DNA from 3 places in the Thermoanaerobacterium calidifontis genome. Region 3 is predicted to be linked to each of the others. Evidence: riboswitches for the same ligand, from Rfam matches in the RefSeq annotation. Region 3 holds a riboswitch; each other region holds the start of a gene.
What was found. Region 3 has a riboswitch for S-adenosylmethionine ahead of ACZ42G_RS03890 (methylenetetrahydrofolate reductase). Riboswitches for the same ligand answer to the same signal wherever they lie in the genome.

Region 1 (4,267 bases), 1.3 Mb from region 3:
AAGGCCTTCTTCACAAATTCCTTCGCCTCATCAATTTTGTTAATCTCATTGAGATTTTTTACCAAGTCTTTGCTTTCAATAAATGAAACACTTAAATCGCCAAGTATCTCTATCCACATCTTGTCGTCATCCGGTGCAACCATTAGAAAAGCTGTCTTTATGATTTCATACTCGTTAATCAAATTTTTCATCTTGACATGGCTTTTCACTTTTCCAAAGACGAGGATTGGCTCCACCAAATCAGATGCTGTACAGTGGTAGATTACAAACCCTTTCCCTGGAAGTATTATCTTCCCAAGGCTTTCTCTTCCCAAAAGCTTATCCTCTATCTGCTTTATTTTCTCATTATTAATTCCATCATTACCAGCAAAATCTTCTAATAGAGAATCTATGATGTCTTTCGAGTTTTTGCCATAGACATCTTTAAGTTTAAGGGAATCGCATAGCTCAATTATCCTTTTGCCATACCACGCAATGTGTTCCAATTCTTTGTACCTGTCGCCTATGACTTTTTTCTCCGAGAAGTCCATTATAAAATCTGTGTTTAAAGCGTCTTTCAGTTTTTTTACGTCTTCATCTAAAAGCAGCGGATTGACTATTATTGTCTCTTTGTCCTTTATGTCCAGCGGAATTGTAGACACTATCAAGTCAATATCATCTCTATCTTTAAAGTCTTTAACTCTCAAGCTGGAAACCGTATCTACAATATTCAATTGTGGAAACATCTGAAGCTTAGATAGAAGCATCCTTGATGTCCCTATGCCGCTGGCACACACGACTAAAATATTGTGCCTTTTCATCATATCGCTTTTTCTTGCTATAGATGCGCCAAAATGCATCGCAATATAGCCAATTTCATCATCAGGCACATCAACATTAAGCTTGTCTTTAATCACATTTGCAATAGATATACATTTTTCAAATAAGCCGCTGTACCGTTCTTTTATGTCATTTATAAGCGGATTTCTAATCGCAAGACCCATGCGAAGTCTAAAGATAGTAGGCCTTAAGTGCGTCTTTAAACCGCTTAAAAGCATCGTATCGCCTTTAAGATCAGTGCCAAATTCATCTTCTGCAATGCTGACCATCTCATGCAGTATTTCATTTAACAGCTCGTCATTTACGTCTTCGGTATTTGCCCTGTACCTTGCTCCTTGTAGATGAATCGTTATATATCCGATTTCATCTTCTGGAATAGAAATATCGAATTCTTCCTCCAGAAACCTGGCAAGCATTTCTGCAAACTTATACTCATCTGACTTCCTAAGCTCATAGAGACTTTCATTACCTATTTTTATCTTTTCGCCTTCTTTTATTCTTTTTAGCGCCAATGCCAGATGCACCGTAAGCCCCATGTAGGAGCTTTCTGCTAATTCGTAATCAAGGGATTTCTCCAATTTTTGTATAGCCTTCTCTATCTTTAAAACCGTATCGTAGTCTATAAGCCTGAGTAATCTATCATTTATGTCTTCACTAAGCTTGTTTATATTATTGTACCCTTTATTTAAAAACTCAATTAGGTCTTTTGTCTCCACATTGTCATACAGAAAATTTATTATGGCCCTTCTTATATTGCTTTCATCGCCTTTTACGTATATGCCAACGCCAGGCTTAGTTACAATTGTAACATTTTGCTTGTTTAGCCACTTATCGATCTCTTTAATGTCATAGCTTATTGTTGCCGTAGTCACATTGTATTCTTTAGCGAAGTACTCAAGTTTTACAGGTTCTTTCATCTGCAAAAGCTCAGATAGTATCAACTTTCGCCTTTTATCAGCGTCAATGCTTGGCCTATAACCTATTACATCGAATTTGAATTTTTCGATATCATTATCAGTTCCTTCTAAGACTAGTACTCCATCGTCATTTTTAAGCTTCAAATTGTATTCTTTTATATATTCATTTATTGCATTTATTTCTCTGTAAACAGTCCTTTTGCTTAACTTGTACAAAACGACGATATCGTCCAAACTGGAAACTTCTTTTGAAATAACCTTTTTGAAGATTTCTAATTGGCGCCTACTTAACTCTTTCATAGATATTTGTCCTTTCGTCTATGACAAATTATTAATAAGTTAACTTATCTTTCATCTTAATTATAATCAATTTATTGATTAAATCAACACAAACTTGTGAATACACTGTCAGATTTATTATGACAAAAATTTAATATTGTCGCATGAAAATTTTGCTTGACTTTTCAACATCCATCCTATATAATCATTTTAACAACTAAAAACGAAATTATTCTCTTATCTAGAGAGGTGGAGGGACTGGCCCGATGAAACCCGGCAACCGGCACGTATGTGCAATGGTGCCAATTCCTGCAGCGATTGCTGAGAGATGAGAGAGGACGAAACCTCTTTCATTGGAGGTTTTTTTTATTGCTTTTTTAAACTACATTTGTGAAAAGAAGGTGAAATGATTTGATCGAAATAAAAAACTTAAGCAAAGTTTACAACACAAACGGAAAAGAGGTAATAGCTTTAAAAGACATCAACTTAACTATACGTGATGGTGAAATTTACGGCATAATGGGTCTAAGCGGTGCCGGGAAATCATCATTGATAAGGTGCATAAACATGTTGGAAAAACCTACATCTGGCAGCATACTGATAAACGGCGTAGAAATGACAAAGCTAAAGCCAAAAGAACTGAGAAATATGAGAAAGAAGATTGGCATGATATTTCAGCATTTCAATCTCCTGATGAACTCTACAGTGTATGAGAACATAGCATTTCCTCTTAAGATCTCGAAAGTCAGCGACTCTGTCATAAAAAAGCGCGTTGATGAGTTGCTGGATGTAGTAGATTTAAAAGACAAAAAATATGCATATCCTTCGCAGTTGTCTGGAGGTCAAAAACAGCGTGTAGGCATTGCAAGGGCTTTAGCAAATAACCCAGACATAATTCTATCTGATGAAGCCACATCTGCTTTAGACCCCACCACGACAGAATCCATTTTAAATCTTTTAAAGAACATAAACAAGCAATACGGAATCACAATCGTGGTGATAACTCACGAAATGTCTGTCATAAGAAATCTGTGCGACAAAGTGGCAGTCTTAGAAGACGGTAGAATAATCGAGGAAGGAAATGTAATAGACATCTTTTCAAACCCTTCAACAGAAACGTCTAAGAGATTTTTAAAAGATATGATAGCTGAACTTCCGCCAGATATATTGCTTGATGACGAAAATCCAAACGAGGAAATCTTAAGATTATCGTTTTTTGGCAGCAGCAGCAATCAGCCTGTCATATCCCACATGATAAAAAATTTTGATGTTGAAGTTAATATCATTTCTGGAAATATCGAAAGGGTGCAAAACTTACAAATAGGAAATCTCCTAATAAAAATAAGTGGTGAAGAAAACTCCATAAAAGATGCGATAAAATTCTTAGAAAATAATGGTCTTAGAATAGAGGTGCTTAAAAATGGTATCGTCTAATACATTGCAGTATTTGTTAAACTTGTGGCAGCTTATGGAAGAGCCTCTTTGGGAATCTTTATACATGGTATTTTTCTCAACGCTTTTCTCAGTAATCATAGGAATGCCTCTTGGCATAATACTCGTCATAACTGATAAAGGTCATATAAAGGAAAATCTAAAGTTAAATCAGATATTAGGTACTGTGATCAATGTCATGAGATCTGTGCCATTCATAATTCTCATAATCGCGATCTTCCCATTGGCAAGGCTTATAGTTGGCACAACTATAGGACCTACTGCATCCATAGTGCCACTGTCCATTGCAGCGGCACCATTTGTGGCAAGAGTTATAGAGTCATCCCTAAAAGAAGTAGACTGGGGCGTCATTGAAGCATCTATATCAGTTGGCGCTTCAATACCACAGATAATATTTAAAGTCATGATTCCAGAATCATTGCCATCGCTTGTACTGGGAATAACCCTTACAGTGATAAACATCTTAGGGTATTCTGCTATGGCAGGTGCTATCGGAGGAGGTGGTTTAGGAGATCTCGCTATAAGATATGGGTATCAAAGGTTTCAGACAGATGTGCTTATTGCCACAATCATAGTCTTAATAATTTTTGTAGAAATCGTGCAAAGAATAGGAAACTATCTCGCAAAAAAAGTTGATAAAAGATGAAAGGATGGTATGTAATGAAAAAATCATTGTTACTTCTCACGCTTATATTAACATTTGCATTTATCTTATCAGGATGCACAAAGTCCAACAATGTATCCACTGCGTCCAATGCAAACTCAAATGCAGATAGCTCTAATAAAACGACGAAAATAGT
Region 2 (4,267 bases), 1.3 Mb from region 3:
AAAATAACGATATACAAGGGTGCATTGCTGCACGATATAGGCAAAGTGATGATTCCGATTAGTATTCTTGCAAAACCAGATAAACTTACAGAATTGGAATACGACGTCATGAAATTGCATCCCAAATACGGCGCCGATATACTGGAAGCCTTAACACCACTTGCATATTTGACATCTACTGTGCTATATCATCACGAAAGATTAGATGGAACTGGCTATCCTTATGGACTAAAAATCATTCCATTTGGCGCACAGATTGTAGCAGTGTGTGATTCTTTCGACGCAATGACAAACGATAGACAGTATAGAAAAGCTAAAAATGCTATTGAAGCAATACAAGATTTGAAAGAGTGCGATGCAAAGTACAACCAAATGCTTGTTTCAGCATTAGAAAATTTGGTTAAAACAAAGACACAAATTCTCGAAAAAGAAAATAGAGAAAGCAATGGAATCGCCATCTAATTTATGCTATAATAAAAGTAGCGGAGCGTACAATTTTTATAAAAATCGCGGCTATAAATATAAATATACAAGCCGCAAAGCCCGGAGGAAACTCCGGGCTTTAAAATTATTATTTATTGAAAGCAAGTTTTTTCAGTATCTCAACTCTGTCAGTTCTCTCCCATGTAAGGTCAAGATCTGTGCGTCCAAAATGTCCATATGCTGCAACTTGTCTATAAATAGGCCTTCTTAAATCAAGATCTCTTATAATAGCAGCAGGTCTCAAATCAAATACTTTTTTAACTATTTCTGATATCTCTTCATCAGATATTTTCCCAGTGCCAAAAGTATCTACATTGACTTCTAATGGTGTAGCTACGCCTATAGCGTACGCCAATTGAACTTCACACCTTTCAGCAAGCCCAGCAGCTACGATGTTTTTCGCTACATACCTTGCAGCGTACGCAGCAGATCTGTCTACTTTCGATGGATCTTTGCCAGAAAAAGCACCACCGCCATGTCTTGCATATCCACCATAAGTGTCGACTATTATCTTCCTTCCTGTAAGGCCGCTGTCTCCTTGTGGTCCACCGACTACAAATCGCCCTGTCGGATTTACATATATCTTCGTGTCATCATCAATAAGCTCTGGTGGAACAATGGGTTTTATTACATACTCTTTTACGTCATTTTCAATCTTATCATGATCCACATCTGGTGAATGCTGTGTCGACACAACGATTGAGTCAACTCTCTTTGGCACATCGTCAACGTACTCAATCGTCACTTGTGTCTTGCCATCAGGCCTTAGATAATCTAAAGTGCCATTTTTCCTTACTTCCGCTAATCTGCGGGCAAGCCTGTGTGCTAATGATATTGGAAGAGGCATAAGCTCAGGCGTCTCTGTGCATGCGTATCCAAACATCATCCCTTGGTCTCCAGCGCCTTGTTCTTCAAGCTCATCGTAGGAAATGCCTTTTTTTACTTCCAGTGCCTTATCAACTCCCAATGCTATATCTGGAGACTGTTCATCTATTGAAGTAAGCACAGAACATGTATCAGCATCAAAACCGTACTTTGCTCGAGTATACCCTATCTCCTCTATGACCTTTCTTGCGATTTTTGGTATGTCGACGTAGCATTTTGTAGATATTTCCCCCATCACCAATACCATACCTGTTGTAACGGCAGTCTCGCAGGCTATCCTCGCATAAGGATCATTTTTTAAGATCTCATCTACAATAGCATCAGATATCTGATCGCAAATTTTATCTGGATGTCCTTCAGTAACTGATTCTGAAGTAAAATACTTTTTCATCTGTATCCTCCTTTTTTAAATCACATAAAAGACCTAAAACAAAATAAAACCTCTCCAAAAGAAGAGGCACATCCACCCTCATCTTTCAGAAGTAAACTTCTGCGAGAATTAGCACCTTGTCGTAAGACAGGTTGCCGGGCTTCACAGGGCTCTTCCCTCCACCTCTCTTGATAAGAGTTTCACTTATTTAACTTAAAATATAATATCACAGTACAACTAATAAGTCAATTAGAAAGTGAAAAAGTGCTTGACGACTGTCAAGCACTTTAAAGTTAATATATGATAATGAAGGGGTTTTATGCCTTTTAGAAAACAACAAACTTATCTCTTGGAGCTCCACAAACTGGACATTTTTCTGGAGCCGTATCAATTGCCGTATATCCGCAAACAGGACAAATGTACACTTTAGAAATAGCTATGTCTTCATTTTTAAGTGCCGCTGCTTTTGCATCTGTATACATCTTAGCATGTAACTTTTCAGCTTCAAGAGCATAGTTGAAGCTTTTATCTGCAGATTTCTCCTCCTGCAAATCTGCTACGGCTTTATATGCTGGATACATTTCTTCTACTTCAAATGTCTCACCTGCTATAGCTTTGTCAAGGTTTGATACTGTGTCTTTTACTTCTCCCAATGTCTTATAGTGATTTGTAGCATGGACTAATTCGGCATAAGATATGGCTCTAAAAAGCTTTGCTATGTTTGGCTTACCCTCCTTTTCAGCCACATCAGCAAAAATTTGATACCTCATGTGAGCCTGGCTTTCACCTGCGTATGCATCGCTTAGATTTTTTGTCGTCATTTCTCTCATTTCAAAATCTCCTCCTTTTTTAATCTAATACTTTGTCCCCTGGTTTCCAACCTACAGGACAAGCATGACCTGTTTGAAGTGCATTAAGCACTCTCAATATTTCATCGACATTTCTGCCGATTACTGGCTCATGTACAACTTCGTAATCAACAATTCCCTCAGGGTTAATGATGAATGCAGCTCTTAATGCTATGCCAGCATCTTCAATAAGTATTCCATACTGCTTCGTGACTTCTTTGTTGTAATCAGATAAAAGCGGAAAATCAACACCACCGAGGCTATCTATCCATGCCTTGTGTGAATAAACGCTATCTGTGTTGATACCTAATAGCTCAGCATTGAGCTTGTCAAACTCAGGTTTCATCCTATTAAACTCTGGTATCTCAGTTGAACATACTGACGAAAAGTCCAGTGGATAAAAGAAAAGCACTACCCACTTACCTTTATAATCGCTTAAGGATATTTGACCTTTTGTGCTGTCTAACTTAAATTCAGGAGCTTTCTTACCTACCAACGACATATGTACCCACCTCTCATCTATTCTTAGTCAATCATCACATCGGATAAGCTATTAATATTTTATTTCTATTAATAACTATTTTCCCTTCACAAGTATTATTATACATCAATTATTTTTTATGTCAATAGGATTTGGAAAATTTTTTATCGATGTTTTTAAAAATCATTATGATAAGGAAATCTTGAAAGGCAAAATAAAAAAAGGCCCTTTAGCCTTGTATTCATGGTGGAGGGAGATGGATTCGAACCATCGAAGGCACCAGCCAACAGATTTACAGTCTGCCCCCTTTAGCCACTTGGGTATCCCTCCATGATTATTTTATTTTAATGTGAGAAAAAATATTCACAAATAGAAATGGTGGTCGCAATAGGGCTCGAACCTATGACCCCCTGCTTGTAAGGCAGGTGCTCTCCCAGCTGAGCTATACGACCAATCATGGTCGGGGTGGAGGGACTCGAACCCCCGACCCCATGCTCCCAAAGCACGTGCGCTACCAACTGCGCTACACCCCGGCGTCTCGCGACATATTTGATTATAGTTGAAATCTATCAATTTCACAAGATTTATTATTCCTCATTTTAGCCGGTTTCCATCAGTTAATTTGGCATTTTTTCGATATCTTTCGCTTATGCTCCATTTATCTTTTATAATCATTATACACAATTTAGGCAATAATAATATTAGTTTTTATTTTTATTTTATGAAATTGTAACACGGCTGTAATATACAAAAGGTACAATATGGTTGTATAGGTATGGAAAATTTATCAACCGCGCTAAATTGCCGAAGATAAGTTTTAAAGAACAATTGCTAAATACATAGGAGGGATTTTCGTGAAGTACCGAAAAGTTATAAGCATGTGTATATCTTCAATAATCATTTTTTCATCGGTTTTTATGAATGGTATTGCTGCAGATGCTTACACCGTAATAACTTCAAATGAAAGCCAGCAAATATTAAGTAAAGGTGTTACAGAAAAAAACATTACATATTTTACGACAGATGGTTTCATCAATATCAATGTTTTGGATGTGGACTTAAGCGACAGTAACACATCAATATCCACCATTTTTAATCCATCTGGTTTTAAAGACAGAATGGATGTAGAAGACATGGCAAATGGAAACGGTGCTATAGCCGCAGTAAATGGTGATTTTTTTGACACGAAGCAAGGGTTTA
Region 3 (4,267 bases):
CAGAAATGTTTATTTTACATTGGATATAAAGCAGGCGATGAAAAGCAAGAAAGATCCATTTGGATACTTAAAATCAATGGGAGATAAACTCGTCAATGTCCATTTATGCGATTACGATGATTGCGGCAGTTTGTACCTTCCAGGCAGAGGAAGTTTTGACTTTGCAAAGCTTAATAGAGAGTTAAAAAAATTGGATTACAATGGATCTATCATAATGGAAGTCTACAGAAACAACTATAAGGATATTGATGATTTAAAAGAAGGCATTGAATACCTAAAAAGCATCTTTGAAAAATAAAGATAAGGGAAGTAAACCCTTATCTTTAGACTTTTCCTGGCACCATCTGCTTTATTCCGCTTGAATCTAAGGCGATGCCATAGCCATACGCCTGCGTAGAGAAATTCAGTTCAGCTTGTTGCAATGGTATGCCTTTGATAGTGACATTTTTAAGCTCACCTGTGCCTATACCTCTTTTAGCACATTGAAACAAGTAGTTGACGCCTTGAGGCATAAGTCCAAACATTCTGGCACCTACTGTATCTGTTGCTACAGGATCTGTTCCTGCTATTATCATGTTTGCATTGATAGGCTTTCCTTCTGATGGCCCTGTGCCTATCATCGCTTCTTGACCGCTTAATATCGTAAGATCTATAGATATTTTTTCAGCCATAGCCCTTATGAAATTGTGAAGGTCATCGTGTATGCCTAAATTTTTTTTGGGAAATCCGTGTATTTCTGCGGGAGGCCAGCTTAAAGCTATGTTTTTTATTCCAAGCGATACTGTAGCTTCTTCGTGTATTTTCATTTGAGTGAATGAAATTAGTACATCCATTTTTTCATAAAGTTCATTTACTTTTGTTGATTTTAAAAGACAGTCGTCCAGCAGCAATTCTACGTAAGGACCGTAATTTAGATCTACAAATTCTACGCCTTCTTCTGAAATGACTTTATCAAATCCATTGTCAGATAAAACTTTAGGCGTAGGATCTCCACCAGAGCCGGCGGCAATCACAATCCTGCCAGGATTTTTAGACTTTACGTATCTTATAAGGGCTCTCAATGTATCTGGTCCTACTATCGTACCGCTTTGAGGAGGCTTGCTTTTAACGAAATTTGGCGTTATTACAACGGTATTACCCGTTTCGATTAGATTTTGCAAAGGTAATAAGTTTAAAGCGGTATTTAAGTTTTGTATCTCATCAGGGCCAGATGCTATTGCTACTACTGGTTCTACAATTTTTCTGTACCTCATAAAATCACCTCATATATATGATTTGCATTTTATCAAAAATTAAAATATCTAAGCAAAAAGCCTAAGTAATTTTAACATTTCAACAAATATTTCATTGACAATTGTACCAGAGGACGGTATCATATAATTTAATAAATTAATATAGTAAACTCTTATCAAGAGCAGCGGAGGGACTGGCCCTATGAAGCTCGGCAACCGGATATCACGGTGCCAATTCCAGCAGCATATCGCTGAAAGATGGGAGCAAAAATATCTCTTCTTTTGGCGAAGAGTTTTTTTATTTTAAGGAGGGGTCGTTTTGCGAAATTCTGAAAATTTGTGCCAGAAACTTAAAAATAAGCAATTTGTCATAACCGTGGAGATATCGACGCCAAAAGGAGCTGATATTTCGAATTCTATTGAAGAAGCAAAAAAATTATATGGAATAGCAGATGCTTTAAATATAACTGATTGTCCTATGGCAAATATGAGAATGAGCCCTATTGCATTGGCACATCTTTTGCAAAATCATCTAAATATAGAAACCATATTTCACTTAACGTGTAGGGACAGAAATCTTATTGGCCTTCAAGCAGAGCTTTTGGGTGCGTATGCTCTTGGAGTCAGAAATATCCTTGCACTTACAGGAGATGATCCAAAACGAGGTGATGTGCCACAGGCAACAGGCGTGTACGACGTAGATTCTGTAGGTCTTGTGAAGATAGCAAAGTCGCTAAATGATGGCTTTGACTACAACGGAAATAAATTAGAATCATCTACAAATTTCTGCATAGGGACAACAGCAAATCCAAATGATTTAAGACCTGAATCAATAGAAAAATTAAGGACGAAAATAGAATGTGGAGCATCTTTCATACAGACTCAGCCTGTCTACGATGATGAGATTTTATACAGATTTCTTGATGCCGTAGAGCAATTTGATATTCCGGTTTTAGTAGGGGTGCTACCCCTTAAAAGCTATAAGATGGCTGTTAACTTGAACGAAAAGGTGCCTGGCATCGAGATACCTGAGAAAATAATAGACAGGTTGAAAAACGGTGAAAAAGGTGAAGGGACAAAAATTGCAATAGAATTTATAAACAAGATAAAAGATAAAGTGGGTGGTGTTCATATCATGCCACTTGGCAAGACAGATATAGTTGTTGACATTGTAAATGGCGTAAAGAACATGAGATAAAATGATATAGAAGAAGTATTGTAGTCATCATAAGGAGATGTTGCAATTGGATATTTTTAAGAATTTAAAGAATAGCATAATCGTCTTTGACGGAGCAATGGGCACTATGCTTCAGAAAAAAGGACTTAAATCAGGAGAATGCCCTGAATATTACAATCTCTTACATCCGGATATTGTGTACGAAATCCACAAGTCGTATATTGATGCAGGGGCAGATGTTATTGAGACAAATACATTTGGCGCCAATAGGATAAAATTAAAATCTTACAATCTTTCAGATAAATTGCCTGAAATAGTCAAAAGCGCAGTACAGATAGCCAGAAAAGCTGCTGGTGATAAAGCTGTTGCTCTTTCTATAGGGCCTATTGGCGAATTGATGGAACCTTTTGGCAAGCTGACATTTGACGAGGCTTATAGTGCCTTTGCAGAGGTTGCTGTAGAAGGGGAAAAAGCCGGTGCTGATTTGGCACTTATTGAGACTATGTCAGATATATTAGAAGCGAAGGCGGCTATTCTTGCTGTAAAGGAGAATACTAATTTAAAGGTAATTTGTACCATGACGTTTCAAGAAGATGGAAGGACGCTTATGGGGACAGACCCTGTTACAGCAGTAGTAAGTCTTCAAGGGCTTGGCCTTGATGCCATAGGTGTCAATTGCTCTACGGGACCTGACATGATGGCAGACATAGTGAAGAAGATGGCTGAAGTTTCAAGGATACCAATTTTGGCGCAGCCAAATGCAGGAATGCCTCATTTAGAGGATGGATTGACTCTTTACGACATTACGAAAGAGAAATTTGCCGTCGAGACAAAAAAGCTTTTAGAATGCGGGGCATCTATTGTTGGTGGTTGTTGTGGGACGACTCCAGAATTTATTAAGCTTTTGAAAGCTGAGATACATGATACAGAGAAAAAAACTGCCGTGAAAGAATACACAGCAGTTTCATCAAATACAAAGACTGTTTTCATAGGCAGCGATTATCCTGTGTGTGTAATCGGCGAAAGGATAAATCCTACAGGAAAGAAGAAATTGAGTGCAGCTATCAAAGAAGGCAATTATAATCTGATCTACGACGAAGCTGTATCGCAGGAAAAGCTTGGGGCAAGCGTACTTGACGTGAATATTGGTGTGCCTGGCATAAATGAAGAGGAATTGATGCCTAGAATCGTTTCGCAGGTACAGAACATCGTCAATGTGCCATTGCAGATAGATAGTAGCAATGTAAAGGCAATTGAAAAAGCAGTAAGGATAGTAAGAGGTAAGCCTATTATAAATTCTGTTAGTGCAAAAGAGAAAAGTTTACAAGAAATATTGCCTATTGTCAAAAAATACGGCACAAGTGTTATAGGACTTACAATAAGTGATGACGGTCTTCCTAAAAATGCAGATGAAAGGCTTAGAAACGCTGAAAAGATTGTAAAAGCTGCTTTAGAGTATGGAATACCAAAAGAAGATATAATAATTGACTGTATCGCACTTACAGTGTCATCTGAGCAGACAGCAGCAATGGAAACATTAAAAGCCATCAATCTTGTTAAGTCTAAGCTTGGAGTAAGTACGGTCATAGGACTTAGCAACGTATCTTATGGATTGCCTGAGCGGCAACTTATAAATACTGCATTTCTTGCGATGGCGATATCATACGGCTTAGATGCTGTTATAGTCAATCCAAATGATAAGATAACAATGGATATATTGAACGCTTCGATGGTCTTATCATCAAGGGATAAAAGATGCGAAAGATACATAAATACATATAAGAAAGATGATGGGATAAATAAGACGCAAGTATTATCTGTAGGGAAAAAAACAGATAGTAATGCAAGCGAGATGCTT

Region 1: it holds a riboswitch for S-adenosylmethionine, as region 3 does, so the genes downstream of both, ACZ42G_RS10885 (methionine ABC transporter ATP-binding protein) here and ACZ42G_RS03890 (methylenetetrahydrofolate reductase) in region 3, are expected to answer to the same signal.
Region 2: it holds a riboswitch for S-adenosylmethionine, as region 3 does, so the genes downstream of both, metK (methionine adenosyltransferase) here and ACZ42G_RS03890 (methylenetetrahydrofolate reductase) in region 3, are expected to answer to the same signal.

What each region holds. Positions count from the first base shown of each region.
Region 1 covers NZ_AP042436.1:2,078,667-2,082,933, forward strand. The annotation lists gene ACZ42G_RS10880 (BglG family transcription antiterminator) at 1-2,036, opposite strand, end outside; SAM riboswitch class I at 2,250-2,350, shown strand; gene ACZ42G_RS10885 (methionine ABC transporter ATP-binding protein) at 2,427-3,449, shown strand; gene ACZ42G_RS10890 (methionine ABC transporter permease) at 3,436-4,113, shown strand; gene ACZ42G_RS10895 (MetQ/NlpA family ABC transporter substrate-binding protein) at 4,128-4,267, shown strand, end outside.
Region 2 covers NZ_AP042436.1:2,181,054-2,185,320, forward strand. The annotation lists gene ACZ42G_RS11440 (HD-GYP domain-containing protein) at 1-462, shown strand, start outside; gene metK (methionine adenosyltransferase) at 572-1,759, opposite strand; SAM riboswitch class I at 1,835-1,936, opposite strand; gene ACZ42G_RS11450 (rubrerythrin family protein) at 2,065-2,568, opposite strand; gene ACZ42G_RS11455 (peroxiredoxin) at 2,588-3,088, opposite strand; tRNA gene ACZ42G_RS11460 (tRNA-Tyr) at 3,312-3,397, opposite strand; tRNA gene ACZ42G_RS11465 (tRNA-Val) at 3,444-3,519, opposite strand; tRNA gene ACZ42G_RS11470 (tRNA-Pro) at 3,525-3,600, opposite strand; gene ACZ42G_RS11475 (phosphodiester glycosidase family protein) at 3,922-4,267, shown strand, end outside.
Region 3 covers NZ_AP042436.1:772,849-777,115, forward strand. The annotation lists gene ACZ42G_RS03880 (sugar phosphate isomerase/epimerase family protein) at 1-298, shown strand, start outside; gene ACZ42G_RS03885 (DUF362 domain-containing protein) at 324-1,253, opposite strand; SAM riboswitch class I at 1,403-1,497, shown strand; gene ACZ42G_RS03890 (methylenetetrahydrofolate reductase) at 1,552-2,430, shown strand; gene ACZ42G_RS03895 (homocysteine S-methyltransferase family protein) at 2,468-4,267, shown strand, end outside.